Regions from separate parts of the Kineococcus sp. R86509 genome, predicted to be linked through region 3. Evidence: riboswitches for the same ligand, from Rfam matches in the RefSeq annotation. Region 3 holds a riboswitch; each other region holds the start of a gene.
What was found. Region 3 has a riboswitch for S-adenosylmethionine ahead of SJY07_RS04695 (ABC transporter substrate-binding protein). Riboswitches for the same ligand answer to the same signal wherever they lie in the genome.
Positions count from the first base shown of each region.

Region 1 (9,633 bases), 270 kb from region 3:
TCGGCGGCGACTGGAAGTGGCAGATCGACGGCCCGATGTGGTCGGTCGCGACCGAGTGGCAGCTGTACCTGGTGATGCCCCTCGTGCTCCTGCCCGTGTGGCGCAGGTTCGGGGCGGTCGCGATGGTCCTGCTGGCGGTCGCGGCGGGCTGGGGGATCCACGTCCTGTTCCCGCGCTTCGACGGCGCGCACTTCTGGTTCGTCGCGGACTTCGCCTTCGGCCTCGTCGCCGCCCGCCACGTCGCCCGGGCCCGTGCGGTTCCCCGCGCAGGGCTGCTCGCGGTGGTGGCGGTCGTCGTGGTCGCGGTCCTCTTCCTGCTCGTCCCCGGTCACGGTCTGCGCGACCTGTGGTTCACCGAGGTCGTCGTCGGTGCGGCGGTGGCCCTGGTCCTGCTGGCCCTGGCGCAGCAGTCCGTGGCCGGGACCCGGACCCCCGTGCACGCCGTCCTGCAGTGGCGCCCGCTGGTCTGGATCGGCTTCTGGTCCTACAGCCTCTACCTCCTGCACAGTCCGCTGCTCGGCCTCGGGAACCTGCTGACCCTCGACCGCCCCTGGGGGGTGGGCACCCGGTTCGCCGTGATGCTGCTGGTCGTCCTGCCGCTCGCCCTGGCCGTCAGCTACGGGTTCCACCGCCTCGTGGAACGTCGCTTCACGACCGCTCACCAGGCCCGCCTCCGTCAGGGCGCCCCGGCGGCCGCGGTGGACGTCTCGGAGACCAGGAGTTCCCTCCCGTCCTGACGGCTGCGAGAGTGGCCGGATGCCCGCACCGCACCGTGAACAGGTCTCCCGAGACGTCGCCGTCGTGGGAGGGACGCTGCTGCGGCTGACCCCGGACTGGCACGGCGAGCGCGAACCCGGCACGGTGCTCGTCCGCGACGGCCGGATCGTCGCCGTCGGCGCCCACGTGCCCGTCCCCGCGGACGTTCCCGTGCTCGACGCGACCGGCCGGTTCGTCCTGCCCGGCTTCGTCGACCCGCACACCCACCTCGGCGTCCACGCCGAGGGGGAGGGCTGGCACGGGGCCGACGTCAACGAGAAGGGTGAACCCCGCGGCGCCCGGCTGCGGTCCTGGGACGGGGTCGACCCCCGTGACCAGGGTTTCGCCGACGCCCTGAGCGCAGGGGTCACCACCGTGGCCGTCCTGCCGGGTTCCGCCAACGTGATCGGGGGACAGACCGGAGCCCTGAAGACCTGGGGGGCCACGGTCGAGCAGATGCTGCTGCGCGCGCCGATCGGGGTGAAGAGCGCGCTCGGCGAGAACCCCCGGAAGAACTCCGGAGGCCCCTCGACCCGCATGGGGATCGCGGCCGCCCTGCGCGACGCCTTCGCTGCGGCGCAACGGTTCAGCGCTCAGCGGACGCGCGCTGCCGAGAAGGGTGAACCCCTCGACCCGCCCACCGACCGGGACCGCGACGCCGAGGTCCTCGCTCGGGTCCTGGCCGGCGAACTCGTCTGGCAGCAGCACGCCCACCGCGCCGACGACATCGCGACCGCGGTCCGCCTCGCCGAGGAGTTCGGCTACCGGCTCGTCCTGAACCACGTCACCGAAGGCCACCGCGTCCTCGACCTGCTCGTCGAGAGGGGGCTGCCGGCCGTCGTCGGTCCGCTGCTCACCTCGCGCTCGAAGCCCGAACTGCGCCACCGCTCGCTGAGCGTGCCGGGGATCCTCGCCGGCGCGGGGCTGCGGATCGCGCTGACCACCGACCACCCCGTCGTCCCCATCCAGTTCCTCGCCCTCTCCGCGACCCTGGCCGTCAAGGAGGGCCTCGACCCCGGCGAGGCGCTGCGAGCCCTGACCCTCAACCCGGCCGTGATCCTGGGGATCGACGACCGCGTCGGGTCGCTGGCTCCCGGTCTCGACGGCGACGTCGCCGTCTGGTCCGGGGACCCGCTCGACGTGATGTCGCGCGCCGTGCACGTGGTCAGCGGCGGTCGCCCCGTCTACCGGTGGGACGGGGTCGGCGAGGTGCTCGAGGCGGACGGGACCTGGCGTCCGCTGTGAGGTCCGGGGCGTCCGGCACGAGTCGGCGTCCTGGTGCGTTGGGCAGGCGTGAGTGGGAACCAGTACCTGGCCGTCGTCAACGCGGGGGCGGGATCGGCGCGGACCGGCGCGGTCGACGCCGCCGTGCAGGAGCTGCGCCGCCACGGTGACGTGGAGCTGCGCCGCACGAGCTCCCTGGACGACCTGCGCGCCGCCCTGCTCGGGGCGGGCGGCCGCCGGGTCGTGCTGCTGGGCGGGGACGGCTCCCTGCACGCTGCGCTGCAACTGCTCTGGAACGCGGGAGCGACCCGCTCGGTGGGGCCGCTGGGCATCGTCCCGCTCGGCACCGGCAACGACCTGGCCCGCTCGCTGCGGTTGCCGCTGGACCCGGTCGCCGCGGCCCGCGTCGTCGCCCAGGGGAGCCCGAAGGGGCTGGAGCTCCTCGTCGACTCCCACGACCGGATCACCGTCAACACCGTCCACGCGGGCATCGGGGCGTCGGCGACGGCCAAGGCGCAGCGGCTCAAGCGCTTCCTCCGGGCCGGCGCCTACCCGGTCGGTGCGGCCTGGGCGGGGGTCAGCGCGGGCAAGGGGTTCCGGCTGCGCGTTGACGTCGACGGCACCACCGTGTCGCCGGGGGAGCGTCCCGTCCTGATGGTCGGCATCGGCATCGGCGGCACCATCGGCGGCGGCGCCCCCCTGGTTCCCGGCGCCGACCCGCACGACGGGCTGGCCGACGTCGTCGTCTCCGAGTCCACCGGCCCCCTCGCCCGCCTGGGCTTCGCCGCCGGACTGCGCAGCGGGGTCCACGTCGAGCGGCAGGACGTCGTCACCGCGACCGGGAAGGTCGTCGAGATCGACGCCGGGTCCGGGACGTTCCGGTTGAACTCCGACGGCGAGGTCACCGACCACCAGAGCTACGAACGGTTCGAGATGCACACCGACGTCTACGAGGTGGTCTGCCCCTGAACGGCGGAACCCCCGTCGCGATCACGACGGGGGTTCCGGGGAAGTTCTGGACTAGCGGCGCATGACGCCGCGGGCGATTCGGTTCCCGATGAGCTGACCAACCTGGACGATGACCACGATCGCGACGACGCTGACCACGATGATGCCGTTGTCGTAGCGCTGCGAGCCGTAGGTGATGGCGTACTCACCGAGACCGCCGCCGCCGACGAGGCTGGCCTGTGCGGACATGTCGACGATGCCGATGAAGATGAACGTGTACCCGAGCACCAACGGCCCGAGGCCCTCCGGGACGACGACCTTCAGCAGGATCGAGACCCGTCCCGCCCCGACGGCGCGTGCCGCCTCGACGACCCCCGGGTCGACGTTGACGAGGCTCTGCTCCACGATGCGTGCCACGGCGAAGGCGGCCGCGAGGGAGATCGCGAACGTGACCGCCGTGGTCCCGATCGTCGTCCCGACCACGACCCGCTGCAGCGGACTGATGGCGGCCAGGAAGATGACGAACGGGATCGGGCGCACCAGGTTCACGACGAACCCGATGATCCCGAACACCCACCGGCTGCCGAACAGGTTGCCCGGCCTGGTCGCGTAGAGAGCGATGCCCAACGCGAGCCCGAGGACGCCGGCGACGACCAGCGAGATGCCGGTCATGAACAACGTCTGCCAGATCGACTCGCGGAAGACGTCGACGCTGTCGAGGAAACCGTCGAAGAAGCCCTCCCCGGCCATCAGACCTCCTCTTCGGCGTGCACGCCGTCGGCGGCGAGCGCACGGAGCGTGCCGTCCACGTCGGGGCCGCTGAGTTCGTAGGTCAGTGAGCCGGTCCGGCGTTCGCGGATCTCCGAGACACCGCCGAAGACCAGTTCCGCGGTCGCGCCGGTGCTCCGGAACACCGAGTCGATGCGCTGCTGCAGACCGGGTTCGTCGGTGATGCGGACGCTCACGAGCCGGCCGGGGTGGTGGGTGCGCAGCCGGGCCAGGGTTTCGGCCGGGGGCCGGTCGTGGGTGGCGCTGCGCACGAAGCGCTGGGCCGCGGCGGTCTGCGGGTTCGAGAACACGTCGTAGACCTCGCCGACCTCGACGATCCGCCCCTCTTCCATGACCGCGACGCGGTCGGCGATCTGGCGCACGGCGTCCATCTCGTGGGTGATGACGATGATCGTCACCCCGAGTTCGGTGTTCACCCGCCGCAGCAGCGACAGGACCTCGGTCGTGGTCTCGGGGTCCAGCGCGCTGGTGGCCTCGTCGGCCAGCAGCAGCGGGGGGTTCGTGGCCAGCGCGCGGGCGATGCCGACGCGTTGCTTCTGCCCACCCGAGAGTTGTTCCGGGTAGGCGTGCGCCCGGTCGAGGAGACCGACGAAGTCCAGGAGTTCCGCGGTGCGGGCGTCGCGCTGCTTCGCGGGGACCTTCGCGACCCGCAGCGGGTAGGCGACGTTCCCGGCGACCGTCCGCGAGCGGAACAGGTTGAACTGCTGGAAGATCATCCCGATCTTCGACCGGGCCTTGCGCAGCTCGCCCTCCGACAGCTTCGTCAGGTCCTGCCCCCCGACCCTGACGCTGCCGGAGGTCGGCAGCTCGAGGGCGTTGACGAGGCGGACGAGCGTGGACTTGCCTGCGCCGGAGTAGCCGATGACGGCGAGGACCTCTCCCTCCTCGACGTCGAGGGAGACGTCGTCGACCGCCGCGACGGACTGGCCGTCGCGGCGGTCGAAGCGCTTGGAGACGTTCTCCAGCGTGACGAGGGCGCTCACTTGCCCTTCGCGGCCTTCGCGTCGGCCTCGACGGTGGCGAGGTCGGCCTGCAGGTCCGCGGCGCTGCGGTCGGAGACGACCGCGTTCGGGTAGTCCTTGGAGAACACCGTCTGCACGGCCGGGTCCTGGAAGAGGGCCGCCAGCTTCAGGTAGGTCTCGTTGTCCTTGTCCTTCGCCCGCGCGGCGAAGATGTTCACGTAGGGCGCGGCCGAGGGGTCGGACGGGTCGTCCTTGGCGATGACGTCGGTCTCCGGCAGCTTGGCGCTGGTCGCGTAGTTCACGTTGACGATCGCGGCGGCGACGGAACCGCTCTGCAGCGCGTTCGCGGTCTGTGAGGCGTCGATGGCGGTCACGTCGACCTTCTTGGTCTCGATGTCCTCGATCGAGGAGAAGGCGTTGCCCCCGTCCTTGAGGGTCAGCAGACCCGCCGACTGCAGCACCAGCAGACCGCGGGCCTGGTTGATGTCGTCGTTCGGGATGGCGACCTTCGCGCCCTCGGGGAGCTCCGACGGGCTCTTCGCCGTGGTCGAGTACAGCGGCAGCGGGTAGATGGCGGTGCCACCGATGGGCTGGATGTCGTCGTCGGCCGTGACGTCGTAGTTCGCCAGGTACTGGATGTGCTGGAACTGGTTCAGGTCGATCTCGCCCTGCGACAGCGCCGGGTTCGGCAGGCTGTAGTCGGAGAAGTTGACCAGGTCGACGGTCACGTTCAGCTTCGACTTCGCCAGGTCCACGTACGTCGTCCAGTAGTCCAGCGACTTGTCGGCCACGCCGATCTTCACGGTCTGGGCCGGGGCGGAACCGGCGGCGGTGGTCGTCGCGGTGTCGTCCTTGCGGGTCCCGAGGACGACGGCGACGATCACCACGACCACGACGACGACGGCGGCGACGATCCCGATGAGGAGGCCGCGGCGCTTCGGCTTGTCGGGCAGGGCGGGGGCGGGGCTGGACACGGTGGCACTCCGGTGGTCGAACGGCGGGCGCGCGGCTCGCAGCACGCCGTGATCGACGGCGTCCGTTGTTCCGCGCTTGCCGGACGGGGTCGTCCGGCCTGGTCTTCACCTGGGGCACCCCGCCGCGGGGGAGGGTTGCCGGACAGCGAGCCAGGGCTTGTCGCTGTCACTCATGACCGTGGGGGAACCGTAGGTTCCCGTCGTCGAACCCGTCAAATCGCCCCCGCGCCGGTGTTCAGCCGACCGTAGGACTGCCCGCGTCTCAGCGCAGGCGTTCGGTCACGCCGCACCGCCGTCACCGGGTCGGGCCAGGACGTGGGGGAGGACGACGGCCTGCGCGGCGACGGTGCGCCCGTCCGTCGTCGTCACCGACGGGCTGCCGTACAGGACGTAGCCCTCGGCCAGGGCCGCCGTGACCTTCTCGCAGAAGGAGCGGTCGTCGGGGCCGGTCAGCAGCCGGTACGCCAGCTTCTCGTCGCTCACGCGTCCGGACCGTTCGCGCTCAGAGCGTCGCGGGCGTCCTGCAGGCTCAGCAGGCCCAGGGCGGCGTCCGCCAGCGCGTCGCCGAGCTTCTTGTGGTTGGCCCGGGCCCAACGCTTCCCGTCGTAGTCGGTGGCCGTGCGGCGCAGTGCCTCGAGGCTCGCGCGCAGGTCACGGTCGAGGCGTTCGCGCAGTTCCCCGTCCGTGGGCGCCTCGGGGCGCAGCGCCTCGCCGTCGCCGTTGCGCAGCTGCAGGAGCGCCTCGTGGTCCAGGCCCTCCTCCCGGGCCCAGAACCGCACCGGCCGTTCGACCAGGTGGTTCCACACCGGGGCCTGCGCGGACCGGAAGAGGACCTGGACGGGGCTCTTCGCCAGTCCGGACGCGTTGAGCCAGAACTCACCGGCCTGCGGTCGGCTGAAGAGCGCGCACTCGTCCTCGGGGAGGTCGACGACGACGGCGACCCGGACGAACGTCGGGTCCTCGCTGTCCTGCTGCGGGCCGAGCAGGGCGCCGAAGACCCACGCCTCCTCGGCGCGGAAGAGGTTCAGGTCGGTGGGCAACGAGTTCGCGTGCTCGCACCCCTGGGCGACGTCGGCGAGCTTGCTGACGGCAGTGGTCCACTTCACGGCAGCATCTTCGCGGGTGTTGCGGGGCCGGCCCCACGGGGGCCTAAGCTCGCCCGGTGGATTCGACCGAACTGAGGGCCCTGCAGAAGCCGTTGAAGGACGCCTACCGCGAGGACCCGGCCCAGGCGCTGGTCCCCGCGAAGGCCGTGGCGGTGCTGGACGGGCAGTCCATCGGCGTGTCGGTCGACGGGTTCGCGGGCACCACCCGCGCCGGGCTGCACCCCGCCGCCGGGGGCGACGGGACCGAGGCGTGCTCCGCCGACATGCTCTGCGAGGCCGTCGCGGCCTGCGCCGGCGTGACCCTGCGCAGCGTGGCCACCGCCATGGGCGTGGAGCTGCGCAACGCGTCGGTGACCGCCGAAGCGCACTGGGACGCCCGCGGCACGCTCGGCGTCTCGCGCGAGGTGCCCGTCGGCATCACCGACGTCACCCTGACCTTCACGTTCACCTCCGACGCCGACGAGGCGACCGAGGCCAAGATGATCTCGCTGGCCGAGCGCTACTGCGTCATCGCCCAGACCCTGCAGACCCCGCCCAAGGTCTCCGTCCAGCGCGGCTGAGCCCCGCCGGGAGGGGGATCGTTGACTCCACGGTCCCACTCCGCGGGACCGTGGAGTCAACGATCCCCCCGGCGACGAGCGTCAGGCGCGTTCCTCCTGGAGGGCGACGGCGCGGCGCCCGCCGAGGAGGACGGCGACGAAGCCGAGGACGAAGGCGATGACCACGCCGAGGCCGGCGTAGGCCCAGTTGCTGTCCCAGTAGCCGTCCTCGCCACCGGTCGGCGGCACCCAGTGGGCCAGGTCGAGGGGGGCGAGGAGGTATCCCTGCCAGGACAGCCACGACACCGAGCTCGAGACCAGACCCCAGCCGACGAGGGTCGCGACGACCATGGTGATCACCGACAGGCCGCGCACCGAGCCGTAGCGCCCGCGGGAGTCGAGGAGTTCTGCCTCCGCGTAGTCACCGCGGCGCAGCGAGAGGTCGGCGAGGAAGATCCCCGCCCAGGCGGCGATCGGGACGCCGAGGGTGATCAGGAACCCCTGGAACGGCGTCAGGAAGTCCTGCGAGAAGAACGCGATGTAGACGGCCCCGGCGATCATCAGGCAGGCGTCGATCAGGACCGCCACGGGCCGGGGGACCCGGAGTCCGACGTTCAGCAGCGCCAGGCCGGAGGAGTAGATGTCCATGACCGCTCCGCCGACGAGGCCGAGGACGGCGACGACGACGAACGGGACGAGGAACCACGTCGGCAGGATGTCCGTGAGCGCCCCCACGGGGTCCGCCGCGATCCGGCCGCTGAGGTCCTTCGACGACCCGGCGACGAGCGCGCCGAAGACGAGGAGCACGCCCGGGCCGAGCGAGGAACCCAGCGTCGTCCAGAACACGACCCCGCCGCTGGAGGCCTCGCGCGGGAGGTAGCGGGAGTAGTCCGCCGCGGCGTTGGCCCACCCGAGACCGAAACCCGTCATCACGAGGATGAACGCCCCGACGACCGCCGCGGCGTCCCCGGCCGGGAGCGCGTTCACGGCGTCCAGGTCGATGGAGTCGGCCGCGAAGACGATGTAGAGGACCGTCAGCACCGCGGTGACGACCGTGATCCAGCGCTGCATCCGCATGATGACCCTGAACCCGAGGGTTCCGCCGAGCACGATCAGCCCGACGACGATCACGAGGGCGACGAGTTTCGTGCCCGTGCCCCCACCGGCTCCGAGGCGGTCCAGCACGGTCGCCGTCGCGAGCACGGCGACGGCCGCCAGCGACGTCTCCCAGCCCAGCGTCAGCAGCCAGGACACCAACGAGGGCAGGCGGTTCCCGTCGACCCCGAAGGCTGCGCGGGACAACGTCATCGTGGGCGCCGAACCGCGCTTCCCGGCGATCGCGACGAGGCCGACGATCACGTAGGACAGGAACACCCCGGCGATCGAGACGGCCGTGGCCTGCCAGAACGAGATCCCGAAACCCAGGACGAACGAGCCGTAGCTGACTCCCAGGACGGACACGTTGGCGGCGAACCACGGCCAGAACAGGTCGCGTGGCCTGCCGTGGCGTTCGGACTCGGCGACGGTGTTGATGCCGTTCAGTTCGACGTCGACACCGCCCACCCTCGTCTCGGGGGTGGCGGGGATCTCGCTCACGTCGACTCCTCGGGAGGATGGCGGTACCGGGCCGCGGGGTGGTCGGCGGGCAGCCTCGTGCGGCCCGGACCGAAGACCACCTCCCGCAGCGTACGGCCTGGGGCGTCGCGACCGGGTGGTGGCGCCAGCGTGCCCCGCCGGCGCAGTTCGGGGACGACCTGCTCGCAGAACTCCGCGTAGGAGCCCGGTACGACGAACGGGGTGAGGTTGAACCCGTCGATCCCCGTCTCCCGCACCAGCGCCTCCATGGCGTCGGCCACGTCGCCCGCCGTGCCGGTGAACACGAACTCCCGCATCCCGAAACGCAGGAAGTCGGCGCGCGCGTGGGCCACCGTCTCGTCCCGGTAGCGCTCCACCTGGGTCCGCCCGCCCTCGGTGCGGACGTCGGAGAAGTTCCCGCGGGGGTCCAGGGCGGCGAGGTCGACGCCGGTCATCGAGGCGTAGTAGGCGCGGGCGGCCTCCGGGTCGACCCAGGACAGGTACTCCTCGAGGCGGGAGCGGGCGTGGTCCCGGTCGCGCCCCAGCACGACCGTGAGTCCGACGAGGGTGCGCAGCGACCCCGGGCCGCGTCCGTGCCGGGCGGCCCGGGCGTGCAGGTCGAGGACCTGGCGGCGCAGCGTCCCGGCGTCGCGGCCCTGCAGGAACACCACCTCGGCGTGGGTGGCCGCGAACTCCCGACCGCGTTCGCTGGCGCCGGCCTGGAAGAGGACGGGGGTGCGCTGCGGGGAGGGCTCGACCT
Region 1 covers NZ_JAXHCE010000001.1:1,244,224-1,253,856, reverse strand. The annotation lists gene SJY07_RS05890 (acyltransferase family protein) at 1-737, shown strand, start outside; gene SJY07_RS05885 (amidohydrolase) at 757-2,001, shown strand; gene SJY07_RS05880 (diacylglycerol/lipid kinase family protein) at 2,050-2,949, shown strand; gene SJY07_RS05875 (methionine ABC transporter permease) at 3,001-3,678, opposite strand; gene SJY07_RS05870 (methionine ABC transporter ATP-binding protein) at 3,678-4,700, opposite strand; gene SJY07_RS05865 (MetQ/NlpA family ABC transporter substrate-binding protein) at 4,697-5,653, opposite strand; SAM riboswitch class IV at 5,721-5,831, opposite strand; gene SJY07_RS05860 (DUF1737 domain-containing protein) at 5,933-6,136, opposite strand; gene SJY07_RS05855 (hypothetical protein) at 6,133-6,759, opposite strand; gene SJY07_RS05850 (OsmC family protein) at 6,816-7,319, shown strand; gene SJY07_RS05845 (purine-cytosine permease family protein) at 7,401-8,894, opposite strand; gene SJY07_RS05840 (NtaA/DmoA family FMN-dependent monooxygenase) at 8,891-9,633, opposite strand, start outside.
Region 1: another riboswitch for S-adenosylmethionine. It lies ahead of SJY07_RS05865 (MetQ/NlpA family ABC transporter substrate-binding protein); the one in region 3 lies ahead of SJY07_RS04695 (ABC transporter substrate-binding protein).

Region 2 (9,633 bases), 3.2 Mb from region 3:
GTGAAGGCGGACCACTGGTCGGGGACGTCGTCCTCGTAGTAGATCGCCTCGACGGGGCAGACGGGCTCGCACGCTCCACAGTCCACGCACTCGTCGGGCTGGATGTAGAGCGATCGCTTGCCTTCGTAGATGCAGTCGACCGGGCACTCTTCGATGCAGGCCTTGTCCTTGACGTCGACGCAGGGCTGCGCGATGACGTAGGTCACGGGTTGTCCTCCTCCTCCGGCGGACGGGCGGCCGGACGCGCTGCCTAGTATCGCCGACGCACGCCGACCGTCGTGCACGAGGATCGCCAGCTGGAGGAAGCACGTGGCCGAGGTCACCCGCACGCACGTGATCGAGGACCTGCAGGTGGGGTCCCGGGTGGTCGTGCGACACCGTCTCCCCGACGGTGCGGCCTCCGACGCGCTGGGCGACCTGGTGGCCGCCGACGACACCACGCTGCGGGTCGCGACCCGGCGCGGCGAGGTCACGCTCGCCCGCGCGGACGTCCTCGCGGCCAAGGCCGTCCCGCCACCGCCGGCCCGCAAGGGCCCCCCGCACACCGCGATCGGCACCGATGACCTCGAGCGGGTGATGGCGGAGCACTGGCGTCCGCTGGAGCGCCTCGACCTCGGCGGCTGGCGGTTGCGGGCGAGCGAGGGGTTCACCGGGCGCGCCAACTCCGCCCTCGCCGTCGGCGACCCCGGGGTGCCGGACGCCGTCGAGCGGGTCGAACGGTTCTACGTCGAGCGCGGCCTGCCGGCGGTGGTCGCGGTCGCACACCCCGCCGACGGTCTCGGTGAGGGCGACCCGCTGGTCGACGACCTCACCGCCCGCGGGTGGACCGTCCGCACCCCCACGGTGGTCATGACGGCCGCCACGGACGACCTGCCCGCCGCGCGCGAGGTCGCGCTCCCGGACGGCCTGCACGTCGAGACCCGTCCGGAACCCGACGACGCGTGGCTGGCGCAGTACCACTACCAGGGAGCGCCGACGGTTCCCGCGGCCGGCCGTCGCATCCTCGTCTCCGCCGACGAGCAGGTGTTCCTGCGCATCCTCGACGGGACCGAGACCGTCGCCATCGCCCGCGGTTCCCTCTCCCCCGGCTGGGCCGGGGTGACGGCCGTCGAGACCGCCCCCTCGCACCGGCGGCGGGGCCTCGGACGGCGACTGCTGGCCGAGGTCGCCGACTGGGCCCGCGACCGCGGGGCGGCCTCGACCTACCTGCAGGTGCAGGCCGACAACTCCGGCGCCCGTGCGCTGTACGGGGGGACGGGTTTCACCGTCCACCACGGCTACCACTACCGGGTGGCGCCCTCCGCCTGAAGCGCGAGGAGGGCGAGCTTGTCGGCGTCCGCACTGCCGCGGTCGGCGTGGTAGACGGCGACGGTGAGGTGCGGGGCCTCCCCCACGAGGAGTTTCTCCCGGTTGAGGGTGAGTTCCCCGACGACGGGGTGGTTCAGCACCGTCCGGGCGCCGCCCTTGCCGCGGACCTCGTGCCGGGCCCACAACCGGCGGAACCTGGGACTCGCCAACGACAACTGCCCCACGAGTTCCACGCTGCGCGGGTCCTCCTCGGTCCCCACGGACCGCCGGAACACCGCGACGAGGAACTCGGTGACCAGCTCCCACTGCGGGAACATCTCCCGTTCGTCGGGGTCGAGGAACACGTCGAGCAACCGGTTGCGACCCGCCACCAACCGCGGGGAGACGGCCGCCGCCAACGGGTTCGCCGCCAGCACGTCCAGGTGGCGTCCTTCGACGAAGGCCGGCATCCCCAGCCCGTCGAGGAACTTCAGGATCCCGGGCGGGACGGTCTCGCGCTGCCCGCGCCGCACCGGCCGGCGACGCGGTTGCTCCGTGCCCAGGCCGAGCAGGTGCTCGAGGCTCTCGTCGTCCAGCCGCAGCACCCGGGCCAGCGCTTCGAGGATCTGCACCGACGGGTTGCGGTACTTCCCCTGCTCCAGCCGCAGGTAGTACTCGCCGCTGATCCCGGCCAGCATCGCGACCTCCTCGCGGCGCAGACCGGGCACGCGCCGCCGTCCGAGCACCGGGATGCCGGCCTGCTCGGGGGTGACGAGTTCGCGGCGGGCCCGCAGGAAGTCGCCCAGCAGGTTGTCGGCCACACCCCAGGGTAGGCAGCCGGTCGACGGTCCTGCCTGGTCGTGCCACTACCAGGAGCGAGCCGGTACTGGCCCGGGACGCTGCTCGGACGGACGGTGGTGGCCGTCAGTCACCCGATCTGGAGGTCCCCATGCCCACCCGCGTTCTCGTCACCGGCGGTTCCGGCTTCATCGCCGGCCACTGCATCCTGCAGCTCCTGGCCGAGGGCCACGAGGTCCGCACCACGATCCGCTCCCCCGGTCGGGAGGCGGCCGTGCGCGCCGTGCTCCAGGGCGCCGGGACGGCGCACGGGGAGGACCTGACCTTCGTCGCGGCGGACCTGCTGGAGGACGCGGGCTGGGCCGACGCGACGGCGGGCATCGACACCGTCGTGCACGTCGCCTCCCCCGTCCGGCCCGGCCACGTCGAGGACGAGGACGACCTGATCGTCCCCGCCCGGGAGGGCACGCTGCGGGTGCTCGCCGCCGCCCGCGACGCCGGGGTTCGTCGGATCGTCCTGACGTCGGCCTTCCACGCGGTCAGCTGGGGCCACCCGCACGACGACCACGTCTTCACCGAGGAGGACTGGACGGTCCTCGACGGCCCGGGCGTCGACGCCTACGGCAGGAGCAAGACCCTCGCCGAACGCGCCGCCTGGGAGTTCGCCGCCGCGAACGGCCTGGACCTCGTCACCCTGCTGCCGGTGGCGGTGATGGGACCGGTCGTGGGGCAGGACGTCTCCGGCGCGAACCAGATCGTGCAGCGTCTGCTGACGGGCGCGGTGCCGGCGCTGCCGCACCTGTTCTTCCCGATCGTCGACGTGCGCGACGTCGCCGCCGCGCACGTCCTCGCCGTCGGCAGCGCGGAGGCCGCCGGACAGCGGTTCCTGCTCTCCGACGGCCCGACCCTGGAGTTCCCGGAGATCGCCGCGATCCTGCGCTCGGCCCTGGGGGCGGACGCCGACCGGGTCCCCACCCAGGTCCTGCCGAACGATGTCGTCCGGGCCGGCGCCGACGCCGACCCGGCGTTGCGGGCCATGGTGCCCGACCTCGGCTACGCGAAGCGGACCTCGAACGAGAAGGCCCGCCGAGTGCTCGGGTGGGCACCCCGACCCGCCTCCGAGGCCGTCGAGGCGGCGGGTCGGAGCATGGTCGAGCGCGGACTCGTGTGACCTAGCGCCCGGCCGCGGGATCCACCGAGGCGTGGGTGCCGACGTCCCACACGAACGGCGGTTCGGTGCCGTTGACCGACCAGTCGCCGACGATCCGCTGCTTGTAGATCACCGGGTTGTGCGAGGCGACCGTGCGGGCGTTGCGCCAGTGCCGGTCGAGGTCGCGGGCCCGCGAGGTGCCCGACGCGCCGAGGGTGTTGAAGAGCAGCGTCGCGGCGCGCGGGACGGACTCCGAGAGCACGACCTGGGCCTGGGCGGTCCGGATCTCGGCCTCGACGTTCGCCGCCCGGTCCGCCTCCGTCCCCGGCAGGTGTGTCGTGTCGGCGGCGGACTGGACCGCCTGCGACGCAGCGCGGGTCAGGGAGCGGGCGGTGAACGCGATCGAGGAGATCTCGCCGGCCACCGACAGCACCTGGGCGTCGTTCCTGACGAGGGGGGCCAACCCGTGGGTGTAGCTGCGGGTCCGGGTGCGGACCTCGTGCCCGGTGTCGCGTTCGACCGCCGCGGCGATCCCGGCGTGCACGGCCAGCAGGACGAGTTGGTACAGCGCGGTCTGGTAGCGGAACCGGGTGGTGAACGGGGAGACGTCGTCGGCGGCGATCTCGACGTCGTCGAGCTCGAGGGTCCCGGTCCCGGTGAGCTGCTGCCCGAAACCGTCCCAGTCGTCGGAGACGCGAACCCCCCGGCCCCGGACGGGGACCAGCGCGGTCACGACCTCGTGGGTCCCGTCCGGCAGCCGCCGGCGGGCGGTCGCGTCGGTCCAGTCGGCGTAGATCGTGCCGGTCGTGTAGTACTTCCGGCCCGAGATCGCGGTGCGCCCGTCCCGGGTGGTGACGATCGTCTGCTGCTCGCCGGTGACCCCGTCACCGACCTCGCTCCAGGAGTTCCCGACCATCTCCCCCGCCACCAGCCGCGCGATCCAGCGCGAGCGGTACTCCCCCACCGGCAGGCTCAGGACCTGCTCCACCCAGGCGATGTGGCCGCGGAAGATCTGCGGCAGGTTCGAGTCGGCGGCCGCGAGGTCGACCAGCAGGTCGGTGAACTCGACGAGGTCGAGACCGCCACCACCCTCCTCGACGGGGATGCGCAACCGGCCGAACCCGGCGTCGAGGAGTTCCCGGACCTGGTCCCGTGGCAGTTCGTGGTCCTGCTCGCGCGTCACGGTGCCGGCCGCGATCCGTTGCAGCAGCGGCGAGAAACGTTCCCGCACATCGGGTTCGACAGTGGGTTCCAGGGTGGTGCTCACGGAGCTCTCCTCGATCGTGGACGCGTCGGCCTCCGGAACGGGAGGGACAGCGTCCTTACCCGTGCCGGAGCACCAGGTCAGGTCGTCACCCGGGGCACCCCACGACGAGGAGGGTTGCCGGCCAGCGAGCCGGGGCTTGTCGCTGGCGCTCATGACCTGGGACCAGGGAACCACAGGTGGGGAGGGAGGGTCCAGCCCGCTCCGCGGGTGGCCGATCGGGCCGCGGCGGATAGCAGAACGGGAACGCCTGCTCCAGCCCCCCGGAGCAACCGTTCCCGTTCCTGTGTTCCCGCGCCACCGCCCCCGGAGGCCCCCCGGCCTCCCACGGTGCGCGAGTTCCTGCGTCGTGGTCGTCGCTCCCCTCCTGCGGCGACGACCCCGACGAGTTCTAGATCCCCCGGACGACGCCGGAGGTGGTGTCGCGCAGGTCGATGACCCGCGGCGGTGCGGACTGCGGTGCGGACTGCGCCTCGTGGGCGGCCTGCGCCGCCTCGAGCACGTCGGTGATCTCGTGACCGATGAGTTCGTGCCGTTCCAGCAGCGCGTCGCGCAGCGCCGCCACCAGGTGGCGGTTGCGGCCCATGAGTTCGCGGACGAACTCCTTCTGCTCGGTCAGCAGGTTCTCCACCAGCCGCCGCCCCTCGGAGTCACCGAGGACGCGGGAGACGAGGTTCCCGTCGGCGAACGCGCCCTGCTGGACGGCGGCGAAGGAGACCAGGGTCCCGGCCATGCCCGCCGAACCGACCATCTGCGCCGCGACCTGCGTCGCGGACTGCAGGTCGCCGGCCGGGCCGGTCGAGACGTCGCCGAAGAAGAACTCCTCGGCGACCTGACCGCCGAAGGCGATCTTGATCAGCCCGGCGAGTTCGCTGCGGGAACGGGTGTAGACGTCCTCGGCGTCACCGTGGGCGAGCAGCCCCAACGCGTTGGCGCGCTTGATGATCGTGAGGACCTCGAGGCGGCGCTGCGGGGCGACGAGCCAGGCGATCGTAGCGTGTCCGGCTTCGTGGGTCGCGATGAGCCGCGCCTCGTGGTCGGTGTAGCCGACGGGCTGGCCGAGGCCGACCTCGGTGACCAGGCGGGCCTGCTCGACGTCGCTCCAGTTCATCCCGTCGGCACCGCGACGGACGGCGTTGACGAGGGCCTCGTCGAGCAGGCTCTCGATCATCACCGGCGAGTACCCGTTGGTGATCCCGGCGAGCGCGTCACGACGTTCGTCCTCGTCGAGCGGGGCCTCGTGGGCCTTGCGGGACAGGAAGTGGTCGACGAGCTCCCGGCGGCCGACCTTGTCCGGCAGGCCGAAGCTGAGCCGACGGTCGAAACGGCCGGGACGCAGCAGGGCCGGGTCGAGGGAGTCGGCGCGGTTGGTCGCGGCGATGAGCAGGATCTCGACGGGTTCGCTCTTCGGCCGCTGCAGCCGGCGGTGCTGGGGCAGGAACCGGTTGGCGGTGTCGACGAACCAGCCCTGCAGCCGCTCGGACGTGGTGGGTTCGTCGAAGGACTGCATCTGCACGAGCAGTTCGTTGACGACGCCGCTGGCGCCTTCGCTGCTGGCCAGGCGTTCCGTCCGCAGCGCCGTCCGGCCCGTGGCGGGGAAGGACATCGCGAGGTTGGTGAGCCCCCCGCAGCCGACGATCCCGGTGGCGACGTCGGCGTCCACGGGCGTCATGGCGCTCATCCCGCCGCGGGCGCCGGCGATGGCGTCGATCTCCTCGATGAACCCGATGGCGCCGCCCTCACGACGGGCCGCCTTGCGCAGGGCCTTGAAGTAGGAGCGGAGCTTGCGGGCCGTCGCGCCGTACCACATCGACTGGAAGCTGGTCGCGGAGACGAAGAGGAAGGGGACGCCCGCCTCGCGGGCCATCGCCTTGGCCATGTGCGTCTTGCCGGTGCCGGGCGAGCCCTCGAACAGGAGTCCGCGCCGGGGCCGTCCGCCCATCTGCGTCCGGAAGGTGCGGGCCGCGAGGAACAGGTCGAGGCTGCGCTCGACGTCCTCCTTGACCGCGGCCAGACCCTTGACGTCGTCGAGGCCGATGTCGATCTGCTCGGGGCGGTAGACGACGTGCGGCGAGCGGCCGGAGACCAGCGTCTGCCCGAGGAGCAGGCCGATCATGGCGAGGAAGAAGACGAAGACCATGACGTAGATCGGGTCGACGCTCGGCAGCGGCGGCAGGACCGAGCCGGTGAAGGCCAGGCGCAGGTCGACGACGAGCAGCAGCAGGGCCACGACCATGAGCAGCGACCGGGTGCGGCGGCGGCGGTTGCGCTCGCGCTGGCGACCGACGTCCGCGCTGTCCCGTCCGGTGCGGGGCTGCGGACGCGCGCCGCGTTCGGGGTCCTTCTCGGTCCGCGGGGCGTGCTTCACGTGAGCCACGGCCGCTCCTCTCGGTCACGTCCGGGCCGGTGCGCCAGGACGTGGTCCCAGCCAACCCCGTCGTCCGGGCGATGGCTACCGGCGACCACCCTCGGTGACGCGTTCGGACGATCGCGTTCACCCGCCTGGAGCAACGGAGCGTGATCCCCCGAACACACACCACTCCCCCGATTCGGGATCCTGCTGGGATTCCCAGCGGGATCACGGATCGGAGGGGGGTCAGGAGGAGGGGGCGACGCCGGCGAAGAGGTCGGTCTCGAGGCCGTCGGCGTCGAAGGGGCCGGCGGGCACGCCGTGCACCAGGCGGTAGTGCTCGAACGGCCAGATCGGTTGCGGCACACCGTTGCTGAGCCGCATGGCCGGGACGTCACCGTCGAGGTCGAGGCTGACCTGGGTGGCGTGGGCGCGGAGCGCCGCGATCTTGGCCGGGATCTGGCCGGTCCCGTCGACGACGGTGGTGACCTCGCCGGCCGGCACGACGACGCTCGGCAGCGGCCCGTCCGGGTCCCCCGCACCCGCCGCACCGGCCTCGGCCAGGCGACGCAGGGCTTCCCGAACGGGCTGCTCCGGTTGGACGATCTCGTAGACCTTCGCCACCTGCCACGGGGCGGCACCGTCGCGTCGGTCACCCGCCGCGAGCACGAGGGCGCGCATGGTCGCCTCGTGCACCCGGACGTGGTCGGGGTGGCCGTAGCCGCCGCCCGGTTCGTAGGTCACGACGACCTGCGGACGGACCTCGCGCAGGACGGTCGCGATGTCGGCGGCGACCTCCTCGGGATCGGCCGCCGCGAGCGACCGCGGGTCGACGTCGTCTCCGGACAGCGCCGCGTGACCCGCTCGACCCGGCTCCAGCCACACCATCCCGGAGTCGCGGTAGCCGCTGCCGTCGACGCGGGTCAGGAAGCGGTGGTCGGTGACGCCGAGGGCCTCCATGGCCGTCGCCAGCTCGCCCGTGCGGTGCTCGGCGAGCTCGTCCGGGGTCAGGTGCGCCAGCTCGGGCGGGATGACCTCACCCAGCTCACCGCGCGTCGCCGTGAGCAGCACGACCCCCGCCCCTGCCTCGGCGTAGCGGGCCATCGTGGCGCCGCTGCCGATGGTCTCGTCGTCGGGGTGGGCGTGCACGAAGAGCACCCGACGGGGCTGGTCCAGCTGCTCCATGGACGCCAGGTCGGCCGGGTCCAGCTCGCCCAGGACGTCGTCGACGAGGTCCGCGGCGATCTCCAGCGGGTCCCGTCCAGCCGTCGCCGCGCCGGCGGCGCCCTCGGGCGTCTCGTCGGGCTGCTCGGGAGGTCGCGGGGTCGTCGTCATGGCCCCAGTTTGCCCCGTGATCGCAGAAGCGCTCGACCACCACCCCGCGGGGTGGTGGTCGAGCGCTGAGGAGGCTGCGGTCAGGCCTTCTTGGCCTTGGAGGCCGTCTTCGCGCGCATGTTCGCCTCGAGGACGACCTTGCGGATGCGGACGGACTCCGGCGTCACCTCGACGCACTCGTCCTCGCGGCAGAACTCGAGGCACTGCTCCAGCGACAGGTGACGCGGGGGCACGAGGCGCTCGAACTCGTCCGAGGTGGACGAACGCATGTTGGAGAGCTTCTTCTCCTTGGTGATGTTGACGTCCATGTCGTCGGCGCGGGAGTTCTCGCCGACGATCATGCCCTCGTACACCTCGAAGGTGGGCTCGATGAACATCTGCCCGCGTTCCTGCAGGTTGGTCATCGCGAACGCGGTGGCCGCCCCGGCGCGGTCGGCGACGAGCGAACCGGACTGACGGGTGCGGATCTCGCCGGCCCAGTGGTCGTACTGCGCGAAGAGCGCGTGGGCGATGCCGGTACCGCGGGTGTCGGTGAGGAACTCGGTGCGGAAGCCGATGAGCCCGCGCGAGGGGACGTAGAACTCCATGCGCACCCAGCCGGTGCCGTGGTTGGTCATCGTCTCCATGCGGCCCTTGCGGGCGGCGAGCAGCTGGGTGATCGCGCCCAGGTACTCCTCCGGGGAGTCGATCGTCAGGTTCTCGAAGGGTTCGAGGGTCTTGCCGTTCTCGTCCTTGCGGGTGACGACCTGCGGCTTGCCGACGGTCAGCTCGTAGCCCTCGCGGCGCATCTGCTCGACGAGGATGGCCAACGCCAGCTCACCGCGGCCCTGCACCTCCCACGCGTCGGGACGCTCGGTCGGGAGGACGCGGATCGAGACGTTGCCGACCAGTTCCTTCTCGAGGCGGTCCTTCACCAGACGGGCGGTGACCTTCGCGCCCTTGACCCGGCCGGCCATCGGGGAGGTGTTGATCCCGATGGTCATCGAGATGGCGGGCTCGTCGACCGTGATGAGCGGCAGCGGGTGCGGGTCGTCCGGGTCGGCCAGGGTCTCGCCGATGGTGATGTCCGGGATGCCCGCGACGGCGACGATGTCACCGGGGCCGGCCTTCTCACCGGGGACGCGGGTGACGGCCTCGGTGACCAGGAGCTCGGTGATCTTGACCCGCTCGATGGTGCCGTCGTGCTTGCACCACGCGACCTGCTGGCCCTTGATCAGCTCACCGGAGAAGATGCGCAGCAGCGCGAGGCGGCCGAGGAACGGCGAGGCGTCGAGGTTGGTGACGTGCGCCTGCAGCGGGGTCTCGGGGTCGTAGACCGGCGCGGGGATCGTGTCGATGATCGTCTGGAACAGCGGGACGAGGTCCTCGTGGTCCGGCAGACCGCCGTCCTCGGGCTGGTTCAGCGAGGCGCGGCCGTTCTTCGCCGAGGCGTAGACGACGGGGACCTCG
Region 2 covers NZ_JAXHCE010000001.1:4,143,720-4,153,352, reverse strand. The annotation lists gene fdxA (ferredoxin) at 1-206, opposite strand, end outside; gene SJY07_RS20275 (GNAT family N-acetyltransferase) at 310-1,308, shown strand; gene SJY07_RS20270 (helix-turn-helix transcriptional regulator) at 1,284-2,108, opposite strand; gene SJY07_RS20265 (NAD-dependent epimerase/dehydratase family protein) at 2,237-3,256, shown strand; gene SJY07_RS20260 (acyl-CoA dehydrogenase family protein) at 3,258-4,502, opposite strand; SAM riboswitch class IV at 4,549-4,659, opposite strand; gene SJY07_RS20255 (AAA family ATPase) at 4,891-6,876, opposite strand; gene mshB (N-acetyl-1-D-myo-inositol-2-amino-2-deoxy-alpha-D-glucopyranoside deacetylase) at 7,096-8,034, opposite strand; gene typA (translational GTPase TypA) at 8,265-9,633, opposite strand, start outside.
Region 2: another riboswitch for S-adenosylmethionine. It lies ahead of SJY07_RS20260 (acyl-CoA dehydrogenase family protein); the one in region 3 lies ahead of SJY07_RS04695 (ABC transporter substrate-binding protein).

Region 3 (9,633 bases):
CGACCGGCAGGGTCTGGCTGGAGGTGCTCTGCGAGAACGACACGGCGAAGAGGAACTCGTTGTAGGACAGGAACAGGCAGATCAGCAGGGCGGCGACGAGTCCGGGCGCCAGCAGCGGCAGCACCAGGTGCCACAGCCCCCTCGTCGTGGACAGGCCGTCGACCCAGCCGGCCTCCTCGACCTCCAGCGGGATGCGCCGCACGAAACCGTCGAGCAACCACACGGCGACGGGGACGTTGGCCAGGCCGTTGACCAGGACCAGCCCGATCGCGGAGTTCGTCAGGTCCGCCTGCTTGAGCAGGTAGTACAGCGGCAGGACCGCCACGATCGGCGGGGCGCAGTAGCTGGCCAGCAGCACCGTCTGCAGACGCTCACCGCGCGCCCCGGCCCGGGCGGTCACGTAGGCGGCGGGTACCGCGACGATCGAGGTGAGCAGCGTCGCCCCGATCGCGACGACCCACGAGTTCGCGAGCATCGTCGAGAGCGGGACCGTCGCGAAGGCCTTGCTGAAGTTCGACCACACGAAGTTCGTCGGCAGCCAGCCGCCGTTGGCGATGTCGTCCACGCTGCGCAGCGACAGCGAGACCATGAACAGCATCGGCAGCAGCGCCACGAACGCGACGGCCGCCAGGATCACGCGCAGACCGCTGCGGCGCAGCACGGCGCCGGTCACCGGTCGGCCTTCACGGCACGCGAACGCACCAGCGTCACCACGGTGGTGAGGACCCCGACGACCAGGCCGAAGACCAGCGTCTCGGCGGCGGCCGTCCCGATCTCGTAGCTGCCGCGCATGCCCGTCCGGAAGATCTCGAAGCTGCTGACGATGGTGGAGACCCCCGGCCCGCCCTGGGTCACCACGGTCACCAGGTCGAAGACCTTCAACCCGATGACGAGTTCCAGCAGCAGGACCGAGAGGACGTTGGGGGCGACGACCGGCCAGACCACCGAGGTGAACGTGCGGAACGCACCGGCGCCGTCGAGGGACGCCGCCTCGCGGAGTTCCTCGGGGACCCCCAGCAGGGCCGCGAAGACCAGCAGGGTCACCAGGGGCGTCCACTGCCAGACGTGCATGACGATCAACGCGGCGAAGGCTCCCACGCTGTCGCCCAACGGGTTCGCGCCGGGGAAGCCGATCGCCGAGAACAACCCGCCGAACGCGCCCCCGACGGGGGCGAGCATGAGCTTCCAGGCCACCCCGACCATGACGGGCGGCGTGACCAGGGGCAGCAGGAGGATCGTCCCGACGGCGCCGAACCGGGTTCCCCGCGCGTGCAGCAACAGGGCGAGGAGGATCCCGAGGCCCGTCGCGACCAGGGCGGCCACGACGGCGAAGACCACGGAGCGGACCAGCGAGCCCGCGAACGCCAGCGACTCCCAGGCGTCGACGAAGTTGTCGAGACCCGTGAAGTGCTGCAGGGGTTTGCCCAGCGACGACTTCGTGAAGGCCAACGCCACGACGAACACCGTCGGGTAGACCAGCATGAGCGCCAGCCCCGCGAGGCTGGGCGCGGCCAGCCACGTCGAGACGTGCCCCGGCCGGTGGCGGCCGGGGACCGCGCGCCGGGCGGCAGGATCGCGGCGACCCCGCCGCGGCCCGGGCACGGTGCGCTGCCCGTCCAGGAGCTGGCTCATCCGAGTTCCTTCTCCCAGCTCTCAGCGGCCTTGTCGAGCGCGGCCTGCGGTTCCGTGGACCCCTGGATGGCGAGCGCCAGCTGGTCGACGAGGTCCTGCAGCGCCTTCGGCGCACCGGCCCGGCTCGGCCAGGCCAGCGGGTCACCGTCGAGACCCTCGCGGATGACGTCGGTCGCGATGCCCGCGGCCGTGGCGTAGTCGGTGGAGTCCAGGACGGTCTTGCGCGCCGGGTCGATCCCGGAACCCGCGGTGGAGGCGAGCAGCAGGTTGTTCTCCTGGTTCGTCGCCCACTTCACGAAGGCGGCGGACTTGTCGATCTGCTGGGAGGCGCTCGAGACGCCCAGGCCGAACCCGGCGTCCAGCGCGGTGCGCGCGGTCGTGTTCTTCCCGCCCACGGGGAGCGTGACCACGCCCCACTTGTCGACGATCTTCGAGCCGGCCGGGTCCTGCGCCTTCAGCCCGAGGTCGGTCCAGGTGTCGAGCATCGCGCCCTGACCGGAGAGGAAGGCGGAGTTGGCCTGGTCGAAGCCGGTCTGCAGCGGTGTCGGGAGGGCCGCGGGGGAGACGTCGATGAGGTGCTGCAGCGCGGCCAGCCCCTCCGCCCCGTGGAACGCGGCCTTGCCGTCGGAGCCGACGAGCGTGCCGCCGTAGCCGGCGAGGCGGTTGATGAAGGAGCAGCCCAGGATCATCGGGACCTGCTGACCCTCGACGATCGCGCCGTAGACGCTGCCGCCGGAGTCCTGGGTGATCTTCGCGGCGACCGCGTCGTAGTCGTCCCAGGTCGTGGGCGGTTCGACGCCGTACTTCTCGAAGACCTCGGTGTTGTAGTAGAGGACGTGGGTGTCGCCGTCGAAGGGCAGGCCGTAGCGCTTGCCGTCGATCAGGGTGTACGGGTCGTAGATCGAGGGCAGGAAGTCGTCGGTCGCGATGTCGGTGTTCGCGCCGATCCAGTCCGTGAGGTCGACCAGGGCGCCGGCGTCGACGAGCTGGCCGAGGCCGAAGTAGAAGTAGTCGAAGACGTCGAACTCCCCGTCGCCGCCCTGCACGTCCAGGATCTGCTTGCTCGTGAGCTGGTCGTAGGGGATCGCCGTGACCTCGAGCTTCCCGCCGAACTCCGCCGCGAACTTCTTGCCGAGCAGGTCCGTGAAGGCCAGCACGTGCGGCTGGTTCACCATCAGCTTGATCGTCGCCCCCTTGAGGTCGACGGCCTTCCCGGCGCTCAGGCCCGAGGAGGTGCTCTCGTCACCGCAGGCGGCCAGCGTGCCGGTGCCGGCGAGCGTGCCGAGACCGAGAGCCCCGGAGAGGACCCGCCGACGGGACGCGAGGAGTCGGGAGGTGCTGGCGGGCAGGAGGGTGCGACGGGGCGCGGACATGGGTGTGCTCCGGGGGGTAGGCGGACGGTGACCGTCCGTCGGGGTGCGCGAGGGCGCGGGGGAGGAGGTCGAGCGAGGTGCTGCGGGGATGCGGCGGCGGTGCTCAGACCGCGCGCGGCGTCCCCCGGCGCATCGGAGCGCCCTGGCGACACGCCGTGGAGGCGGCGCGCGAGAAGTCGACGTGGAAGCGCCGGGTCAGGGTCGAGCGGGTACGGCTGATCACGCTGTTTCCTCCATCGCCCTGGCGGGAGCACCTGCCGCTGCGCGGTGGTTGCTGTGGCGTCGTCGAGCCAGGTCTCTCGGCCACTCTGGATGGTGTTGATCGGAGACTAGCGGACCGCCGGCCCCCTTGGCGACGGTTGCCGCGGACGGCCCGGACCCGTCCTGGCGAGCTGTGCGACACTGACGGTGGTCGAGCGTTCCCTACACCGGGCGCCCGGCCCGCTGTCGAGACCGTCGCCCTGCGCGCGGGCTCCGGGGAGCGCCGCGGTCCAGTGGAAGGACCTCGCAGGCGCCCCGGGCCACACGCCGGACGTCGACCGCCGGCGGCACGGACGGAGCACGCGAAGAGCGCGAACCCGTCGGTGCACACAGAGGACTTCCGTCGGGTGCGGGACGACCCACCCGGCGATTCCGACCAGGACGCTCGCGCGGCCGTGGGTTCACCGGTGGAGCGGGCGCCGCGGGCGAGCGGAGCACCCGTGAGCACCACACCCGAAGAGAACGACGCAGCAGCAGCCGAGGGCGCGGCGACGACGCGGCCCCGCCGGCGCCGTGCCGCGAGTCGACCCGCCGGTCCGCCGGCCCACGTCGACGTGTCCGGCGAGACCAGCGCCGCGGCCGAGCCCGCCACCCCCGCCACCCCCGCTGTGGCGGAACCGACGCCCGATCCCGTCGTGGCGGCGGAGCCGGAGCCCGTCGTGGCCCCGGCACCCGAGCCTGTCGTGGAGACCGAGGCGCCGCCGCGTCGTCGTGCGCGTCGGGCGACCCGCAAGGTCGCGACCCCGGCCGAGGTGGCCGCCGAACCCGTTGTCGCCGAACCCGTCGTGGAGCCCGTCGTGGAACCCGTGGCGGAGGTGACCCCCCAGGTCGAGGTCACCCCGGAACCCACCCCCGAGCCCGCCGTCGAACCGGCCGCCGTGGAGACCACTGCGGAGGCCCCCGCCGAGGCCCCGGCCGCGGCCCCCGCCCGTCGTCGTCGCAGCCGCAAGACGGCCGTCGCGCCCGTGGTGCCGGCCGTCCCCGTCGAGGAGGAGCCCGTCGAGGCCGCTGCGCTCGCGCAGGACGTCCCGGTGGAGGAAGCCCCCGTCGAGGCCCCCGTCACCCCGGTGGCGGAGGACCCCGACCTCATGGACGACCCGGTCCTGCTGCGAGCCGCCGGGTTCGCCCAGGGACGACGGGCCCCCAGCGAGGGTGAGCGTGCCGCCGACGCGGCCGCCCGCGCCACCGCCCTCTTCTTCCAGGCCCCCGTCGACGAGGAGCCCGTGCGTCGCAGCCGTCGCGCCTCCGCACCCGCCGGCCCGCCCCCCGTCAGCGACCAGGACACCTTCGCCTTCGACGGCGAGGAGGACGGCGAGTCCGACGTCGAGGTGGACGACGCCCTCGACCGGACCGGTGACGAGGACGACCAGATCGATGACCAGGGTGACGCGGGCGACGACGACCACGACGACGACGACGACGGTGGTGCGCCGCGTCGGCGTCGCCGCCGCGGTGGCCGCGGTCGCCGCAGCCGCACCCCCGTCGACGGTGACGTCGAGGACGAGTCGGGCGAGACCGGCGCGGACGACGAGGACGTCGCCGAGACCGACTCCGGGGACCAGACCGAGGACCCCGAGGACGAGACCGAGCAGGACGACGACGGCGAGGAGTCGAACGGGTCCTCGCGCCGCCGTCGTCGCCGTCGCCGTCGCAGCGGTTCCGCGGAGTCCGAGGACGTCTCGCCCGACGACCCGCCGAACACCGTCACCCGGGTCCGGGAACCGCGTCGTCCCCGTGCCGCGGTCACGACCGGTGGCACCGGCGAGGACGAGATCACCGCGCTCAAGGGTTCGACGCGTCTCGAGGCGAAGAAGGTGCGCCGCCGCGAGGGCCGCGAGCAGGGCCGCAAGCGCACGATCCTCACCGAGGCCGAGTTCCTGGCCCGCCGCGAGTCCGTCGAACGCGTGATGGTCGTGCGTCAGCAGGACGACAAGACCCAGATCGGCGTCCTCGAGGACGGGATCCTCGTCGAGCACTACGGCGCGAAGTCCGCGCAGACCACGATGGTCGGCAACGTGTACCTGGGCCGCGTGCAGAACGTGCTGCCCAGCATGGAGGCCGCGTTCATCGACGTCGGCAAGGGCCGCAACGCCGTGCTGTACGCCGGTGAGGTCAACTGGGACGCCGCCGGGCTCGAGGGGCAGCCGCGCCGGATCGAGGCGGCGCTGAAGTCCGGCGACTCCGTCCTGGTCCAGGTCACCAAGGACCCGGTCGGGCACAAGGGTGCGCGACTCACCAGCCAGGTCTCGCTGCCCGGTCGCTACCTCGTCTACGTCCCCCGCGGGTCGATGACGGGCATCTCCCGCAAGCTGCCCGACACCGAGCGCGCGCGGTTGAAGAAGGTCCTCAAGCAGGTCGTCCCGGAGGGGGCCGGCGTCATCGTGCGCACGGCCGCCGAGGGTGTGGCCGAGGAGGAGCTGGCCGCGGACGTGCAGCGGTTGCAGGCCACCTGGGAGGCCATCGAGGCCAAGGCGTCCAGCAAGAACTCGCCGATCCTGCTGCACGGCGAGCCGGACCTCACCGTCCGTGTCGTGCGCGACGTCTTCAACGAGGACTTCACCCAGCTCGTCGTGTCCGGGGACGAGGCGTGGGAGACGGTGCGCGACTACGTCGACGACGTGGCCCCCGACCTCGCTGACCGGCTCGTGCGCTGGGAGGGGAGCGAGGACGTCTTCGCCCACCACCGCATCGACGAGCAGCTGCAGAAGGCGCTGGGCCGCAAGGTCTGGCTGCCCTCGGGCGGTTCCCTGGTCATCGACCCGACGGAGGCCATGCACGTGGTCGACGTCAACACCGGGAAGTTCACCGGTGTCGGCGGGACCCTCGAGGAGACCGTCACCCGCAACAACCTCGAGGCCGCGGAGGAGATCGTCCGTCAGCTCCGGCTGCGCGACATCGGCGGGATCATCGTCATCGACTTCATCGACATGGTCCTCGAGTCCAACCGCGACCTCGTGCTGCGCCGCCTCATCGAGTGCCTGGGCCGGGACCGGACCAAGCACCAGGTGGCCGAGGTGACCTCGCTCGGGCTGGTCCAGATGACGCGCAAGCGGACCGGACAGGGCCTCGCGGCGGTCCTCGAGGAGCTCGACGCCGCCGCCGACGCGAACCCCGCCCCGCAGCCGACGCCCACGGGTTCCTCGAGCTCCTCCAGCGGTTCCTCCGGCCCCTTCTCCAACGGCTCCTCCGGCGCCTCCTCGAACGGTGGGGGCAACGGCGGTTCCGGTGGCAACGGGGGCAGCACGAAGTCCCGCTCGCGCCGTGGTCGGGGCCGGGACAAGGGGGCCGAGGGGGAGACGGAGAACGGCCGTCCCGCCGGCGACGCCCCCTCGGTCGAGGGATCCTCCTCGAACGGCTCCGCCCCGCGCGGGGAGTCCGAGCAGGACGCCCCCCGGGAGCCCGCCAAGGACTCCGCGGTCCTCGCCGCGATCGCGGCCGTGGCCGCGGCCGCCCGCCACAAGGAGCGCGAGGAGCGCGAGGGGTCCGCCCCGGGCGCCTCGTCCGCGGGCGACTGAACGACTCGGCCGGCCGTTCGCGGCCAGCCGTTTTGACCCATGGGACGGCGTTCCGTACGCTTGACCCTTGGTGCGCCATCGTGCGCGAGCCACAGACCGTCCATCGGTCTGCTGGCCTTCCAGTTGTGACGAGAGAAACGGGTTCGTTGTGGTGTACGCCATCGTCCGCGCCGGCGGCCGGCAGGAGAAGGTCTCGGTCGGCGACGTGCTGACCATCGACCGTGTCCCCGTGGCCAACGGGGAGACGCTGCAACTGCAGCCCCTTCTCCTCGTCGACGGTGAGACCGTGACTCACGAGGCTTCGGCTCTCGCGGGTGTCAAGGTCGTCGCCGAGGTGGTCGAGGAGGCCAAGGGCCCCAAGATCACCATCCTGAAGTACAAGAACAAGACCGGGTACCGCAAGCGTCAGGGCCACCGCCAGCCGCTGACCCGCGTCAAGATCACCAGCATCGGGGAGTGAGCTGACTCATGGCACACAAGAAGGGCGCGAGCTCCTCGCGCAACGGTCGTGACTCCAACGCCCAGCGCCTCGGCGTCAAGCGCTTCGGCGGTCAGGTCGTCCTCGCGGGCGAGATCATCGTCCGCCAGCGCGGCACCCACTTCCACCCCGGTGCGGGTGTGGGCCGTGGCGGCGACGACACGCTGTTCGCTCTGATCCCCGGCGCCGTCGAGTTCGGCACGCGTCGTGGCCGCAAGGTCATCAACATCGTCGCAGCCGGCGTGTGACGTACCACCAGTCGTGAACGCGGAGGGGCGGACCGGAGCGATCCGGTCCGCCCCTCCGTGCGTCAGCCCCCGCAACCGTGGAGCCGGCACCCAGCGCCGGAGATCGAGCTGGGACTACCTGCAAGATCACCATCGCTGGGCTACGAGAGGCTTTCAACCATGTCCACCCACTTCGTCGACCGCGTCGTCGTCCACGCGTCCGGCGGTGACGGCGGCAACGGGTGCGCCTCGGTCCACCGCGAGAAGTTCAAGCCGCTCGGCGGCCCCGACGGCGGCAACGGCGGCAAGGGCGGGGACGTGATCCTCGAGGTCGACCCGCAGGTGACGACCCTCCTCGAGCTCCAGCGCCGGCCGCACCGCAGCGCGCCCGACGGCCGCTTCGGGATGGGCAGCCACCGCAACGGCGCCGAGGGCGACGACCTCGTCATCGGCGTCCCCGAGGGCACCATCGTGCGTTCGGCCAAGGGCGAGATCCTCGCCGACATGGTCGGCTACGGAACCCGTTTCGTGGCCGCTCCCGGTGGACGCGGTGGTCTGGGCAACGCGGCGCTGGCCTCCGCCAAGCGCAAGGCGCCCGGTTTCGCCCTCCTCGGTGAGCCCGGTGAGGTCCTCGACCTGCACCTGGAGGTCAAGACCCTCGCCGACGTCGCGCTCGTCGGGTTCCCTAGCGCCGGCAAGTCCAGCCTGGTGGCGGCGTTGTCCGCGGCCCGGCCCAAGATCGCCGACTACCCCTTCACCACGCTCGTCCCCAACCTCGGTGTCGTCGAGGCCGGTTCCACCCGCTACACCATCGCCGACGTCCCCGGGTTGATCCCCGGCGCCAGCGAGGGCCGCGGGCTGGGCCTGGACTTCCTGCGCCACGTCGAGCGCTGCGTCGCCCTGGTCCACGTCCTCGACGGCGCGAACCTCGAGAGCGACCGCGACCCGGTCAGCGACCTCGAGGCGATCGAGAAGGAGTTGGCCGCCTACCCCGTCGACGACGGCACGGTCCCGTTGCAGGACCGTCCGCGGATCATCGTGATCAACAAGGCCGACGTGCCCGACGCGCGGGACATGGCCGAGATCGTCCGCGCCGACCTCGAGCAGCGCGGCGCGCCCGTGTTCGTCGTCTCCGCGGTCGCGCACACCGGGCTCCGCGAGCTGTCCTTCGCGATGGCCGAACTCGTCGCCGCGTCGCGAGCCGCTGCGCCGGAAGCGGTCCCGACCCGGATCGTGCTCAACCCGCCCGCGATCAACGACCAGGGCTTCAAGGTCACGCGCGAGGAGTACGGCGACGTCGAGGACCGTCAGGTCCGCTTCCGCGTCCGGGGCGAGAAGCCCCGTCGCTGGGTCCGCCAGACCGACTTCACCAACGACGAGGCCGTCGGCTACCTGGCCGACCGCCTCGCCCGCCTGGGCGTCGAGGACGAGCTGTTCAAGGCCGGGGCGACCCCGGGCGCCGAGGTCATCATCGGCGACGACGCGAACGCCGTCGTCTTCGACTGGGAACCCACGATGATCGCCGGGGCCGAGGTCCTGGGCCAGCGCGGCAGCGACCTGCGCCTGGAGGACCACTCCCGTCCCACCCGTGACGAGAAGCGCGTCCAGGAACGCGAGCGTCGTGCCGCCAAGGCCGAGGCCCGCGGGGAGCTCGAGACCGAACGCCAGGCCGGTCACTGGACCAACGAGGACACCACCAGCGAGGAGTTCTCACAGCAGTGACCACCCCGTCCCCGGTCGCCCGGCGCGAGGACCTCGCGCAGGCCCGGCGCGTCGTCGTCAAGGTCGGCTCGTCGTCGCTGACGACGGCGGCCGGGGGACTGGACGCGTCGCGGTTGGACGCGCTCGTGGACGTGCTCGCGCGACGCCGGGTGGAGGGCGGGGACGTCGTCCTCGTCTCCTCCGGCGCCATCGCGGCGGGGTTGGCGCCGCTGGGCCTGCGCAAGCGTCCGCGTGACCTGGCGAGCCAGCAGGCCGCGGCCAGCGTCGGGCAGGGCCTGCTGCTGGCCGAGTACACCCGGGCCTTCGCCCGAGCCGGCCTCACCGTCGGGCAGGTGCTGCTGACGGCCGAGGACGTCGTGCGACGCACCCACTACGGCAACGCCCAGCGCACGCTGGAACGGCTGCTCGGCCTCGGGGTCGTGCCC
Region 3 covers NZ_JAXHCE010000001.1:978,954-988,586, reverse strand. The annotation lists gene SJY07_RS04705 (carbohydrate ABC transporter permease) at 1-673, opposite strand, end outside; gene SJY07_RS04700 (carbohydrate ABC transporter permease) at 670-1,632, opposite strand; gene SJY07_RS04695 (ABC transporter substrate-binding protein) at 1,629-3,005, opposite strand; SAM riboswitch class I at 3,236-3,324, opposite strand; gene SJY07_RS04690 (Rne/Rng family ribonuclease) at 3,707-6,781, shown strand; gene rplU (50S ribosomal protein L21) at 6,930-7,241, shown strand; gene rpmA (50S ribosomal protein L27) at 7,250-7,507, shown strand; gene obgE (GTPase ObgE) at 7,667-9,208, shown strand; gene proB (glutamate 5-kinase) at 9,205-9,633, shown strand, end outside.